2 regions of the Peribacillus sp. Bi134 genome follow, and region 2 is predicted to be linked to the other one. Evidence: riboswitches for the same ligand, from Rfam matches in the RefSeq annotation. Region 2 holds a riboswitch; the other holds the start of a gene.
What was found. Region 2 has a riboswitch for cobalamin ahead of LQ188_RS07170 ((2Fe-2S) ferredoxin domain-containing protein). Riboswitches for the same ligand answer to the same signal wherever they lie in the genome.
Positions count from the first base shown of each region.

Region 1: another riboswitch for cobalamin. It lies ahead of metE (5-methyltetrahydropteroyltriglutamate--homocysteine S-methyltransferase); the one in region 2 lies ahead of LQ188_RS07170 ((2Fe-2S) ferredoxin domain-containing protein).

Region 1 is NZ_CAKKLN010000017.1:4,198-11,912, reverse strand. Features, by position in the region: gene LQ188_RS25625 (hypothetical protein) at 1-57, opposite strand, end outside; gene LQ188_RS25620 (ATP-binding cassette domain-containing protein) at 209-1,216, shown strand; gene LQ188_RS25615 (ABC-2 family transporter protein) at 1,265-2,056, shown strand; gene LQ188_RS25610 (ABC-2 family transporter protein) at 2,061-2,846, shown strand; gene LQ188_RS25605 (acyl-CoA thioesterase) at 2,889-3,365, opposite strand; gene metE (5-methyltetrahydropteroyltriglutamate--homocysteine S-methyltransferase) at 3,362-5,668, opposite strand; cobalamin riboswitch at 5,814-6,005, opposite strand; gene LQ188_RS25595 (potassium channel family protein) at 6,250-6,669, shown strand; gene bcp (thioredoxin-dependent thiol peroxidase) at 6,732-7,202, shown strand; gene LQ188_RS25585 (aminopeptidase) at 7,214-7,715, shown strand, end outside.
Region 2 is NZ_CAKKLN010000003.1:255,683-263,397, forward strand. Features, by position in the region: gene LQ188_RS07150 (precorrin-8X methylmutase) at 1-180, opposite strand, end outside; gene cobK (precorrin-6A reductase) at 193-963, opposite strand; gene LQ188_RS07160 (sirohydrochlorin chelatase) at 960-1,910, opposite strand; gene cobJ (precorrin-3B C(17)-methyltransferase) at 1,929-3,566, opposite strand; gene LQ188_RS07170 ((2Fe-2S) ferredoxin domain-containing protein) at 3,581-3,949, opposite strand; cobalamin riboswitch at 4,101-4,291, opposite strand; cobalamin riboswitch at 4,493-4,689, shown strand; gene LQ188_RS07175 (hypothetical protein) at 4,672-4,830, shown strand; gene LQ188_RS07180 (energy-coupling factor ABC transporter permease) at 4,865-5,608, shown strand; gene LQ188_RS07185 (energy-coupling factor ABC transporter substrate-binding protein) at 5,610-5,921, shown strand; gene cbiQ (cobalt ECF transporter T component CbiQ) at 5,908-6,684, shown strand; gene LQ188_RS07195 (ATP-binding cassette domain-containing protein) at 6,703-7,548, shown strand; gene LQ188_RS07200 (YozQ family protein) at 7,649-7,715, opposite strand, start outside.

The sequences.
Region 1 (7,715 bases), on a different contig from region 2:
TCGAAGGTCGAAAACGACTTTTTCAATTTGGGATAGTAATAATTTTTTGATATTCATAGCATACTCGTCTCCTTTATATAAGTATCTGGTACAACGGCCATTTCCTCCCTGAAAATGGTATATGGCATCCAAGCATTTTTATTGTCTAAAAAGGTTGGTTTGGATAAACTAATTCATTAGGACAAGAGATTACGGAGGATGTAACAGGATGAGTGATGCAATTCAAGTGAAACAGCTTCGGAAGGAATTTAAGTCGGCATCAAGCCGTTCAGGGCTAAAGGGTGCCTTCCGGGATTTACTTACCAGAAATTATAAGGTCGTCCCTGCCGTCAATGATATCAATTTTACTGTAAAAAAGGGTGAGATGGTAGCTTATATCGGGGAAAATGGTGCAGGGAAATCGACCACGATCAAAATGCTGACAGGTATTTTGGAACCGACAGCAGGTGAAATCACGGTCAATGGCATGAATCCGCATAAAGAAAGGGAAAAGTTCACCCAGACAATCGGAGTCGTATTCGGTCAGCGCTCACAGCTTTGGTGGGATATTGCGGTTCAAGAATCGTTTAGGCTGTTAAAAAAGGTCTATAAGGTAACGGATGAACAATATAACGATCATATGGAACATGTCATCAAGACGCTTGATATCGGTCCTTTGCTGGACAAACCAGTGCGTAAACTCTCGCTTGGTCAGCGAATGCGCTGTGAGCTTGCGGCAGCTTTGATCCACAATCCGCCTTTGCTGTTCCTGGATGAGCCGACAATTGGACTTGATGTGCTCGTGAAAATGAAGATTCGTGAGTTCCTGAAAGAAATCAATGAGAAATATAATACGACAATCCTTTTGACTACACATGATCTAGGAGACATTGAAGCATTATGTGAGCGTGTAATCATGCTTGATGAAGGACAAATCATCTATGATGGGGAATTGCAGAGTTTGAAAGATAACTGGGCTGAGGAAAAACAGATTCATTTTCAATTCATCGAGCCGATCGCATTGAAGGAATTACAATCATTAGCGCTCCCATTTACCGCTAACTGGGTTTATGATGAGAAAAATCAAACTTACATTGCCTTGTTGAAAGAAGAAAGTGATCATATTTCACAGCTTGTTTCAGCTGTCGTATCTCATTTTAAAATAAAAGACATCAAAATCCATGAAACGTCCATTGAAGAGATCGTTCGCAATATTTACGAAGAAGGCACTGTCTGACTCTCTTATCAATAAGAAACAACGTGTCTATCAAGAAGGGGGAGGGCCATGGGGAAGTATCTTGCCATGATCCGCATGCGTTTTTTAATGATGCTTGCGTATCGAACGGATTATTATACCGGCATTTTAATTTATAGCATTAATATCGGTGCTTATTATTTCTTATGGAATGCGATATATGGAGAAAAAAGCTCCATCGAAGGACTTTCAAGCATGCAGATGACAACCTATGTCGCGGTTGCATGGATGGCGCGCGCTTTTTATTTCAATAATATTGACCGCGAAATCGCCACTGAGATTAAAGACGGCAAGGTTGCCATTGAGATGATCCGGCCTTATAACTATTTAGGCATGAAAACGATGCAAGGACTTGGGGAAGGGATATTCCGTTTCTTCTTCTTCTCAATTCCGGGGATGCTGCTGGTAGCTTTCATTTTTCCTATCGAATTGCCGCACGAGCCGGCTACGTGGGGGATGTTCGGCATTTCCTTGCTGTTCAGCTTCATCATCAATACACAAATTAACTTATTGACGGGAATCACTACCTTTTTCTTATATAATAATGCCGGATTAATCCGCGCTAAAAGGGTTATCATTGATTTATTTTCCGGCCTGCTGCTGCCCATCAGTTTCTATCCTATATGGGCGCAGGAAGTGATGAAATATTTACCCTTTCAAGGGATCAGCTATGTACCAAGCATGATTTTTACGAATGGGTACAGTTCAGGCGAAATTGGCATGGCGCTTTTACAGCAGTTAATTTGGTGCATCATTCTCATAATACCGATTCAGCTTTTATGGATAGTCGCAAAAAAACAGCTGATTATTCAAGGAGGTTGACGGGATGTTTTATGTATCGATGTTTTTTCAATACGTGAGTCAATATATGAAAACAAGACTGCAATATAGAGCCGATTTCTTCATGGAAATCCTATCTGACCTGCTGAATCAGGTCGTGAATCTGGTATTTATCTTAGTCGTTTTTGGACATACACAATTTTTAAGCGGCTGGAGCCGTGAAGAAATCATATTCATTTATGGATTTTTCCTTATCCCATTCGCCCTTTTTTCAGCCTTTTTCAACATCTGGGATTTTAATGACCGCTATATCGTCAAAGGTGAAATGGACCGGATATTAACAAGACCGATACATAGCCTGTTTCAAGTCATTTTAGAAAGAATCGAGCTTGAAGCGTTATTTGGTGTTGTGACCGGTTTGATCATTATATTCTATTCGGGGATTTCATTGGATCTGCAGCTTGCGTGGTATGACCCGATTCTTTTCATCATTTTTGCAATAGGCGGGGCCCTTGCTTATGCAGCCATATTCGTTGCGATAGCAAGCATTGGTTTCTGGTCGGATGCGAAAACATCCATCATGCCAATGATATACAATATCGGGAACTATGGGCGCTATCCTGTTGATATTTATAATAAGGTCATTCGTTTTGTCCTTACATGGGTGCTGCCATTCGCGTTTGTTGGTGTCTATCCGGCATCTTATTTCCTTAGAAAAGAAGAGTGGTATGCATATGCATTTGCCACACCTGTAATTGGGGTAGCCTTTTTCATGATATCCGTATTCATATGGAATCAGGGAGTGAAGAGGTACCGCGGGGCAGGGAACTGAAAGAAACCCCTTCAACAGCATTCATGTTGAAGGGGTTTTTGTTTATTTGCGTTTATTCTTTCTTTCAATATATCTTGCTTGTGCTTGAACATATAGCTGCTTTTCCACTTCGGTTTCCGGAATGACCTGTGGTACGTTTGTCGGCTTACCGTCTTCATCAATGGCCAGCATCGTTAAAAAAGCACGGGCCGTAAGCTGTTTCTCACCTGTTAATAGGTTTTCGCGCTCCACTTTCACGAATACCTCCATTGATGTGCGATGGGCACATGTGACATAAGCTTCAAGGTTGATCGCATCCCCCGTCTTGATGGGGGCCAAAAAATCAAAAGAGTCGCTTGAAGCAGTCACAACGGGTTTTCGACAATGGCGCATAGCTGAAATGCAGGCTATTTTATCAACATAGGCCATTACTTTTCCGCCAAAGATGGTATTGTGATGATTTGTATCCGGTGGAAAAACAAGGTCGGTTAAAAAAGTCCGTGACTGCTGTGTTGGGTGGGCAACGTGCTTTTCAATCATTTGCCGGTTGGTTTAGCTAACAGGTTTTCACGGACGATTTTTGCTGCTTCGACCATGTTTTTCAGGGATGCGACGGTTTCCGGGATACCCCTTGTTTTCAGTCCGCAGTCAGGATTGATCCAAAACTGGTCTTTATCCAATACCTTGATCCCACGTTCGATCATATCGACCATTTCTTCCACTGCCGGCACACGCGGGCTGTGAATATCATACACACCCAGACCAATACCTTTTTCATATGTTTTTTCCTCGAATGCGGAAGCAAGCTCCCCATGACTGCGGGATGTTTCGATGGAAATTACATCGGCGTCGAGGGAGGAGATGACATCCATGAAACTGTTGAAGTCGCAATAGCACATATGCGTATGAATTTGGGTTGTATCCTCCACGCTTGATGTCGATATCAAGAACGAATTCACAGCCCAGTTCAAATATTCGTCGCGATCGCTTTTTTTCAATGGCAGACCTTCTCTAAGTGCAGGCTCATCGACCTGAATCATTTTGATTCCAGCGGATTCCAATGCAATCACTTCTTTTTCCAAAGCGAGTGCCAGCTGATAGCATACATTCTCCCTGGAAATATCATCACGGACAAATGACCAGTTCAAAATCGTAACAGGACCTGTAAGCATTCCCTTTACCGTCTTCTTCGTCAGTGATTGTGCGTATACACTTTCCCTGACTGTCATCGGTTCGATGAAATGGATGTCGCCGTAGATGACTGGCGGTTTCACACAGCGGGATCCATAGGATTGTACCCACCCCTTTTCTAAAAAGACGAATCCACCTAACTTATGGCCGAAGTATTCAACCATATCCGTTCGTTCGAATTCCCCATGAACAAGGACATCCAAACCGATTTCTTCTTGGATTTCGATCCACCTGCCGATTTCTTCGTTAACGAATGTTTCATATTGCGAAGCGGTCCATTCTCGTCTTTTGAATTTCCCGCGTGCTTGTTTAACATCAAATGTCTGCGGAAAGCTGCCGATCGTAGTAGAAGGAAGAAAAGGCAATTTGAAAAATGCCTGTTGTTTTTGGTAACGCTCTTTAAATGGAAGCTGACGGCCGGCGGTCCTGGTTTTAACCTTTTCGACATTGGATTTTACAGTTCCGTGATTCCGGGCATTTGAACTTGCTAACGTTTGAAGCGTGAATTTATTTGCATCGACTTTCTCGGCGATTGCTTCAAAGCCTTGATTATTCCCTTTGACCAAGAGTGTGATTTCCTCGAGTTTCTCATCAGCGAAAGCAAGGGCCTCTTTCACTTCGTTTGATAGGGCGGTTTCATTACGAACGGTCACCGGGACATGAAGCAGGGAACAAGAGGGCTGAAGCCAGATTCGGTCTTCGGCTACCATTGTCTTAAGAGTCTCGATCAATTGGATTTTTTTCGATAAATCAGAAAGCCAAATGTTTTTTCCGTCAATCACACCTGCAGCAAGCACTTTGTCCTTCGGAAAGCCGAATGCTTCCAGGTTGCTTAGATTCCTCCCTTTGTCATGTACAAAATCAAGACCGATTCCTTGGACTTGTAATTCGATGACTTCCTGGTAATGTTCCACGGCATCAAAGTATGTTTGTAGCATGATGTTCAGGTTTGGTGCTGCTTCATTCAGTTTTTCATAGAGGTAAGTAACAGTTTGCATATCTTCTTTGGAAATCGATGAAACAAGTGAAGGTTCGTCCATTTGAACCCACTTCACGCCTTCTTGCTCCAACTCCCGGAGGATTTGCGTGTATAGGGGAAGCAGGCTCAGGATGATGCCAGGGATATCTTGTTTTTTGAAGCCTTTGGAAAGGGAGATGAAAGTATAAGGACCGATCAACACTGGCTTTGTTTCAATTCCTAGCTTTTCCTTGGCTTCCCGATATGCTGCAAGTGGTTTATTTTCCGTTAACGTCAGCTGTGGCACCTTTAATTCAGGGACAATATAGTGATAGTTCGTATTGAACCATTTCGTCATTTCGGAAGCGACTTCATCATTGTTTCCGCGAGCCATTGAATAATAAACGGAAAGGGGAACGCTTCCGCTTTCATAGGCTGAATAACGTTCAGGAACAAGACCGAACATTACGGACATATCGAGCATTTGATCATAGAAAGTGAAGTCGTTGACAGGAATGATATCAATGCCTCGTTTCTTCTGTTTTTGTAAGTTGCCTAAACGGATGGCTTTTAGTTGTGCCGTAAATTCTGCTTCATCGATTTTACCGGACCAGTAAGCTTCCAATGTACGTTTCCATTCACGATCTTCCCCGATTCGAGGGTAACCCAAACTACTGCTTTTCAATATTCCCATCCTCCTATATTCATTTAATTGAGCAATAAAAAAAGCATTCCTAACCGTCAAAAGAGATGGTTAGAAATGCTTAAAATAAAGAGGCATGCAAAATGCCCCTTACAATTATAAGGTCCCTAACACCTCCCTATCTCCCGTAGGTTAAAACAGTGTTGTCGAAATAGGCAGGTCTCCTGACTTAGGGATTAACATTAGCGGCGGGCCTTCCCGATCCGTTGATCAGTGGCATTGGATGGCGCTAACACTCCCATTACAGTGGCGGGACCGTGCCGGAATTACACCGGACTTCCCTTTTAATCCTAATTTAAAATTAGGAACCTATTTCCACATATGAAATTTGATAAAACCTGTCTTGATAACTGTTTGCAGGTTAAAAATTTATAAAATAAAAACTATTATAAAAATTTAGACAATCTTAACATATCCGACCAAAAGGGTCAACATGGAAAAACGATTCAGGAAAAGTATCCGGTTATAAGGCGTGTGGGTGATAAGGATGAGGTCTGTTCCTAAAAAAGAATATATTGTTTGGACAGGGAGTATGTATAGAGGAAGTGGCGTTTTGAAATGGGGCGTGGGGGATGACTTTCTACATCTTGATTGCAGGAATCATTTTTTGCATGGTGATGAGCATTCGTACGTTATTTCTTGTTGAGTCGGGAGGAAAGAAGTTTTCTCTGGAGGATATGCTGTGGCTTGGCAATTTATATGCGACGATATTAGTTGGATTTGCACTGATTTATTTATTATACGAACTTCAGAATCATTCGGTGATTCTTGATATGGGCAATCGATTGGATGGCACTTTCTATGAACAGTTGAAGACTTCTTTTTATTTTAGTGCGATGACGATGTTTTCTGTAGGGTATGGAGATATAGCCCCGATTGGAATGGGCAGGATGATAGCTACGATTCAGGCTTTCATCGGTTATACACTGCCGGCAGCGTTCGTGATCCGGACGGTGATCGATTTGGAGCACAAAGATAGGAAGGATAAATGAAAGTTGTGTTTCTTTCGATTATTGGGTACTCTTACCATAATGAAAGAAATGGAGGGTTCAATATGACTGTTAAAATTGGAGAAAAAGCACCTGATTTCAAGCTCCCTGCAAACAATGGTGAAATGGTGTCCCTATCGGATTTTAAGGGGAAATATATTGTTTTATATTTTTATCCAAAAGATATGACGCCAGGTTGCACGACGGAGGCCTGTGATTTCCGGGACCATAATGAGCAATTTGAGGAATTGAACGCGGTCATCATTGGAATCAGCCCAGACCCAGCTGCACGTCATGAAAAATTCATCGAAAAACATGGATTGCCTTTTCTGCTGCTGGCTGATGAAAATCATGAAGCGGCTAAAATCTTTGATGTGTGGCAGTTGAAAAAGAACTTCGGCAAGGAGTATATGGGCATTGAACGTTCAACTTTCCTGATTGATAAGGCTGGTATGGTAGTCAAAGAATGGCGTAAAGTAAAGGTCAAAGGCCATGTCGAAGAAGCTCTTCAAACTCTTCGCGACCTCGAAAAATAAGGGACAGGCAGATGAAGGATGAGCGAATAACGAAGCTTGCAGCCAGGCTGATTCATCATTCGATACAATTACAGCCAAAAGAGAGAATCCTCATACGGGGGAATATCAATACGAAACCATTATTGAAAGAGCTGATTGATGAAATATACAGAGTGGGTGCTTATCCATATGTAGAACTCGAAGACGATGAAATAAGCCGCCACCTGTTACAAGGGAATGTAAAGGAACAACTTGACACCTCTTCACAATGGGCCTTGAAGAAATATAAGGATATCGATGCGGTAATCATCATCACCGGGGAAGAAAACGATGTGGAAATGACCGATGTTCCCATCGAGAGGCACCGTCTTCAAGGGGAGGCTATGAATTCCCCCACTCTTTTCTATGTAAACAACCGACGTTGGGTCTTGCTTAATTATCCCACCAACGCATCAGCGCAAAAAGCCGGCATGACCTTCGACAGGTACGAAGATTTTCTTTTGAATGTATGCAACATGGATTACGGGAAAATGG
Region 2 (7,715 bases):
GATGATTACACTTCTTCCCAATTCAAAATCCGCTGAAGCATGAATGACCCGGCGGACGATCTTCCATTCATCTTCAGAAAAATCATGATTGCCCATTTCTTCAGCAATGATTGAAAAACTATAATCATATATTTTGTCAGGGTCTACCGTTAGTGGTTTAAAATCCGTTTTAAAATCCATCTTGCATTCCTCCTATTTTTCATTTAACTGATTATTCAACTCGGCAATGACATGTTCAAAACTGGAATGAACATTCTGATAGTCAACATCCGGTCGAGATATCATGATTGTCTCAATTCCACATTCCAACGCGGCTTCCAATTTCTCATCAACCGCACCGACCTTGCCGCTTTCTTTCGTTATCATCAATGTGACCCCATATTGTTCATATAGAGCTTTATTCAATTCTTTGGAAAACGGCCCTTGAATCGCAACGATATTTTTTTGTTCGATGCCCAACTGTGCACATTTTTCCATATTGTCCATGCGTGGCAGCATTCTCGCTATGACTCTGGTATTCTCGAGCCCTACCAATTCTTTTGCGAACACGGATAGTGTTTTACTACCGGTCGTGAGCATGATGACTCCCCGTTTTCCAGCGGCAAGCTTGGCAGCTTCCTCATAATCACGGACAACTATCAATTTATCATTCTGAAACCGTTGACTTTCACGCTCATAACGAATATAAGGAACATTTGCTGCCTTTGCTCCGATAAGGGCGTTTTTGGATGCTTCTTCGGCAAATGGGTGACTTGCATCGACTACAGCCTGAAAACCTTTTGCAGAGATTAAAGATGTCATATCTTCTGCAGATAATCGGCCAATCCGGGTGGAAATCCCTGAATCTTGCAAACTCTTAGCCGCTGATTCGGTTACAACAGTTGCCAAAACCTTGAACCCCACCTGCTGCATCTCAATCGCTAATTCCCTTGCATCACTTGTACCCGCCAAGAACAAAATCATTTTGATGACCCCACCGCTTGCCCATCATGATCGTGGTGATGATCATGGTCGTGATGGTGATCATGGTCGTGATGGTGATCATGGTCGTGATGGTGATCATGGTCGTGATCGTGGTCGTGATGGTGATGATGGTGAGCATGTCCATGTTCCTCGACATGTTTACGATAGTTTTCCAAATCACGCGCCCCGCTTGACCTTCCTTCACTGGCTTCGATTACTCGTTCTTGCAGAATGTTCTGTAAGGTTGGATGATATCCAAAATACTTTGCCAAAATGAATTCTCGATCATGATATTGCTCTTGATAGCCTTTCAGCATATCCTCCATTCTTTCCATCAACACACCAGTGAAGAGGAAATATGGCAGCATCACTATTTTTTTTGCCCCTAATCGGATGCATCGTTCAATACCTTCATCAACGTGAGGGTCCGTTACACCCATGAAGGCTGTTTCGACCCATTTAACGCTTAATTTTTCCCATAATAATCGTGAAATTTTATATATATCACTATTTGCATCAGCATCACTGCCACCTCGGCCAATTAGCAATATCGCTGTCTCAGAATGTTCAGAGGTCGTATCGAATCCCGCTTCCTCAAGACGGTCTGTCAGGATCGTCAATACATCATGGTGGACCCCGATCGTTTGGCCATATGTGAATTTCACTTCTGGATACTTGGTTTTCCCATCCTCTATTTCAGCTGGGATATGTAATTTCGAATGTCCTGCATGCAACAAAATGATCGGTATGACGATAACTTCAGTAGCCCCTCGTTTTACACAATTATCAATTCCTTCGGATATATTCGGTGCCGCAAATTCCAAGAAGCACGTTTCCACCATGAAACGCTCGTCCATTGCCGGAATCATATTCTTAATAAAATGACGGACTTCTTCATTTCCCGAAGCCAACCGGCTTCCGTGTCCTACGAACAAAACTGCTTTCATTTACTTTCCTCCTCTAGATTAGTCTTCACAAGGCGCAGGCTCTATATTTATTTTGGGAGCGATGTCCTGATAAGAAAAATTCTGTATCTTTTTCGAACGTTTGAAGTATTTAAAAAGCCGCTCATTTGGATGGGCATTTTGCTTATACTCCCCGACAATGTCCGTAATCAGTTCAACAAGCTGTTCCGGTTCAATGCCTTCCGCCACCGGCTGACCCGGATGGGCTGTTCTTCCAACCGGTTTAGCTCCAAGAAATAAGTCGAACTTCCCTTTTCGGAAGACAATCCCGATATCATCCATCACAGCACTATAACAAGCCATCCCACACCCATTAAAACCGATGTTCAGTTCCTTGGGCATTTTCATTCCGCCAAGCACCCGGTGTATTTCGTCCGCATAAGGAATGGATTCCGCTTTTTCACCATCACAGAAATCACAGGCTTTTAGTGTCAGTACATCTCCAATCGGCGACAAAAGAAAGTTTGCTGATTGCAATTTCCCCGTTATGACTTCCGGATCCGTTGTCGGAATCTTTAAGACGATTTTATGATTTGGCGTGTATTCCATCGTTCCCTTTTCCCCAACAACTTCCGCAAGTGTCATCATTTGTTTGGGAGTGAATTGTTTATTCGCCACACCTGGACTAACGGCAAGTTCGAATACCGACTCCATTTTTTGCTGAACAATCGGCTGAATGGATTGCTTAACGGTTTGACCCTTGACTCTTGACAGGGCCTCCATTGCCATTTCAAAGGAAGCTGGCTTCTTTTCTGGTGCTTTTGTAAGTAATCCAACTCCTCCAGCGGACTCGGTTAAGGCCTCTTGATCTAATGCCCACGGTTCCGCTTCTTTTTGCAGTCGCTGATGCGGCTTCAATGTTTGCTTTTCCGAATTCAAAGTATATTTTCTCTGATAGCCTCTTGGTGTGATGATTTTGTCATCATATAAAAAGGTGGATGAATTACCGATAATGACGGTGGTCAACATTCCAATATCGTGATTCAACATATCCTGCAAATTGGTTATGACAATATCCTGCCTATCGCGATAAGCACTTTTCACCAACCCGACAGGTGTATCCGGCGAGCGGTAGCGAAGGAGAATTTTCTGTGTTTCAACAATTTGCCGGGTCCGCCTGCCGCTGCGCGGATTATAAAGTGCAATGACAAAGTCTGCCATTGCAGCTGCTTCAACCCTTTTAGCGATCAGTTCCCAAGGAGTTAAATGATCACTGAGGCTGATCGTACACGAATCGTGCATGACTGGTGCCCCGAGTAAAGACGCACATGAGTTGATTGCAGAAATGCCAGGAATGACTTCAATGCCCACACCAGTTTCTTCTTTCCAGCCTTTCTCAATCAATACTTCATAAACCAACCCTGCCATCCCGTAAACTCCGGCATCCCCACTGGAAATCACCGCCACTTTCTTTCCCAGCTCCGCTTGTTTCACTGCTTCCTGTGCACGTGATACTTCTTCAGTCATCCCCGTACTAATGATCGTTTGATCTGTAAGCAGTCCCTGAATGAGTTCAACATAAGTTTTATAACCAATGATGTAGTCACTTTCTTGAAGGGCTTCGACGGCACGTTTGGTAATGTGTTCAAAATTCCCGGGCCCAAAGCCCACGACGAATAATTTACCGTTAGTACTCATTAAGACATCTCCTTTTACGCTTTGTTCTTTGAAATACCCGTATGAGCAGGAAAATCTGGATTAGGGGTCATTTCCCCATCATTGAATTGATAGATCATCTGTGGAACAAATTCACCATCATCGATATTACTGACGATCTGCCGACCGAATTCAGGCGTTTCCACTCGATACCAGTTTCCTTGGGGATAGGCAATCACAACGCAGGCATCCTTACATCTTCCGTTACAGCGTGTCCTGGTTGTATGGATTTTCAAATCAAGTCCCTTTGAAGTAATTTCATCGCGAATCGCTTGGGTTACTTCTTCCCCGCCCTTTTTCATGCAGCTGCTCCCATTACAAATCAACAGATGCGTATTTGTACCCATCAAGTTCCAAGTAGTCATCTTCTTCCTCCTGAGTTCAGGGAAAAGGCAAAATAAAAAACCTTAACATTAGAGTCAAGGTTTTAAAAAAACTATATGAATGAGAAGCCAAAGGCAAACATGCCAAATCCTTCCAAAATCGTCATAGTCCTTCTACCTTTCCCTCCGAAAAGTATCATGCAATTTTAAAAGCAGGTTTCCTGGCTTACGCTTCATTTTACTTTGTCCCTTCCCGGCATCATGCCAGTGGTTATCGACAATTTCATCAGCGTTTACAGTAGCGGGGGCTGCATCGGATTTTCACCGATTTCCCTATTATCCCTTGCTTATTCACACAAGGGCACTTTTAAAATGAAATATTTGGTTTTATTATACATTTCTAACTAACTTAATCTATCATATAACAACTTTATCAAAATTCAATAGTTTATTCCGACTGTTTAGAAAAGTTTAATAGTGTAAAACCAGTTAAAATCCTTTCCTTGCAACAAAATCCGTCCCGAAAAAAAAGATAGTGTAGCTGAAATTATTTCTTTATGGTACACTATACGAGAATTTTCAAAATAATTACATAAGTTTTATGGTGTTGAATTTCTCGGAATTCAACTTAAAAGGGAAGCCGGTGAAAATCCGGAGCGGTCCCGCCACTGTAAAGGGAAGTCCTATTACTTTAGCTTTAATCCACTGTCAAATGAGATGGGAAGGATGTAATGGGATGATGAACCAAAGCCAGGAGACCTGCCATGAAACGTGAAACTGTTTCAGCCTACGAGGATGGGCGTGCGGATCAGGCAGAATGGCCCATGATTGCTTCATGCTGCAAAATTCCTGTTCATTACGCACTTCTTTCCTTTGAGAGAAGTGCTTTTTATGTTGGGCGCCGCTTTTCTTCTCAAGATTGATCAGAAAAATTTAAAAGTATTGAAAGGAGAAAGAATGAAAAGAACCAATTGGAAAATTATTTATTTTGTCATCTTATTGCTTTTTATCCCGAACCGGGCAATGGCCATGCATATCATGGAGGGCTTTTTACCCATTGAATGGGCTATATTCTGGTGGGCCGTGACGTTTCCATTTTTAATCTTGGGTTACCGGTCCATTAGATCCAAAGTTAGGGAAAATCCAGAAACAAAAATGATACTTGGCCTATCGGGCGCATTTGTATTTATTTTATCGGCCCTAAAGATTCCTTCCGTTACGGGAAGTTCTTCACACCCTACCGGAGTTGGTTTGGGTTCCATATTATTCGGACCATTGGCCATGAGTGTCGTTGGCTCCATCGTTCTGTTATTTCAAGCTGTTTTACTGGCTCACGGAGGATTGACGACATTAGGGGCCAATGCATTTTCCATGGCCGTTTGCGGACCGTTCATTGCTTACTTTGTCTTCAAGGGCGCAACTAAATTGGGGTGGTCTTTTTCACTTGCCGTTTTCTTGGCAGCTGCTTTTGGAGATTTAGGAACCTATGTGGTCACTTCCGTTCAACTTGCTCTTGCTTTTCCTTCCGAGGTAGGAGGATTCATGGCCTCTTTCAGTAAATTTGCAGGTATTTTTGCCCTGACCCAAATTCCCTTGGCAATCAGTGAGGGGTTATTGACAGTCGTCGTAATGAATTTCTTGAAAAAATACAATCTAGGTGAATTGAAATTGCTGCGAGTTTTTTCTAAGGAGGCCCGTTAATATGAAAAAAAGTCTACTGCTGCTTTTCCTGGTTGTCATTCTTGCAACCATACCGTTAATCACCCAACAAGGAACGGAATTTGGCGGTGCCGACGGCGAAGCTGAGGAAGCCATCACTAAGATCCATCCGGAATACAAGCCATGGTTCAACAGTATATGGGAGCCGCCAGGTGCAGAAACCGAAAGCTTATTATTTGCGCTTCAAGCTGCAATCGGAGCCGGTTTCATTGGATACTTCATTGGCGTGATGAGACAAAGGAATAAGCAAACCAAACAAGAACTGACAGAAAAATCGAAGCATGTTACTCATTGATAAATATGCCTATTTCAATGGGCTAAAGGATGTTCATCCGTTGGAAAAGATGGTTTTTGCACTTTCCCTTTTGCTGTTTTCGTTAACGGTAAGGGATATGACCGTTTCGCTCATCACTTTTACGGTGATGAGCGCTTTAATCATTTTTGCGGCAAAAATCCCGCTTTCCTATTATCTGAAATTACTTCTATTGCCAGGATTTTTTATACTATCTGGAACAATTACCATCCTTTTTTCTTTCACAAGCGAATTTACTTCGATATCGAATATATGGTGGTCCTGGAAGGTCGGGAACTGGCAAATATTCATCAGCGATGACAGCGTCGGTACGGTGTCCAATTTGATCACTGTCGTATTCGGCAGTATCAGCTGTTTATATTTCCTTACCTTAACTACACCCATTACCGTCATCCTATCCGTGTTGCGAAAACTTAAAGTGCCTTCCTTATTGATTGATTTAATAGAATTGACCTATCGCTTCATCTTTATTTTTTTAGATACAGCTTTGGCCATTCATCAAGCACAAGCTTCACGGCTAGGGTATGTTTCATTAAGGAAAGGCATACGATCTCTCGGATTACTAATCTCGTCTTTATTTTTAGGAGTATTGCAGCGCTCTGGGCAATTGACGATGGCCATGAACGCAAGAGGCTATCAGGAGAACCTTTCCTATCTCGAGGATACTTACACCTATTCCTCACGCAATTGGCTGATTGCGATAGTAATATTAGGAAGCTTAATCTTTATTAATGGATATTTGTAAATTGGAGGCAACCCAACAATGGACGAGCATATTTTTCATATAGAAGGCCTCACCCATCAATTCGCAGATGGAACGTTCGCTTTAAACGATCTGTCGCTAACGATTCAACAGGGTAAAAAGATTGCATTATTAGGCAATAATGGTGCCGGCAAATCGACTTTATTCCTCCATTTAAATGGTCTTTTACAACCTACAGCAGGAAAGATCAGATTTAAGTGCAAAAAAATGAAATATGACCGTAAATCATTATTATCATTACGAAAGCAAGTCGGGATCGTTTTTCAAGATCCCGACTCTCAGCTCTTTTCCGCTAATGTACAACAGGATATATCGTTTGGACCGATGAATTTAGGATGGGATAGAATTAAGGTTCAAGAGAAAGTAAATTGGGCAATGGCCCAAACGGAAGTAACGGAACTGAAAGACAGACCTACCCATTTTTTGAGCCTTGGGCAAAAAAAACGTGTCGCCATTGCGGGGATACTCGCCACGGAGCCCGATGTCTGGCTCTTGGACGAACCTACCGCTGGATTGGATCCTTATTTCTCAAGACAGATCATGGCTCTGCTGGACAGTATCCACCACCCTGACAAAACGATTATCCTATCAACTCATGATGTTAATTTAGCTTATCAATGGGCTGATGAAGTTGTTGTCATGAACGATGGTAAGGTCATATACCAAGGGGACCCTGTTTCCGTTTTCCATGATGAAGACGTTTTGCTGCAGGCACATCTGGAGAAACCGTGGGTATTTGAAATGTTTCAAGCCCTTCTTCAATCAAGGAACCCTGCAGAAAGGGACCTTTTCCCAAGAACGAAGGAAGAATTGCTTCAAAAGTTGGAGACAGAAAGAATTTATTAATTAAGTTCCCCTAGCTCTTGCTTCATCAGAAGCTAGGGGATCAAACCGATATCTAAAAAATAGCAGGCGATAATTCTTGTTCCTAAAAAAACAAATTTTATTACCTTTCTTCTTTAGATCTTTCTTTTGCAATTTCAATATCTCTTCCGTTTACATCATCAATGACT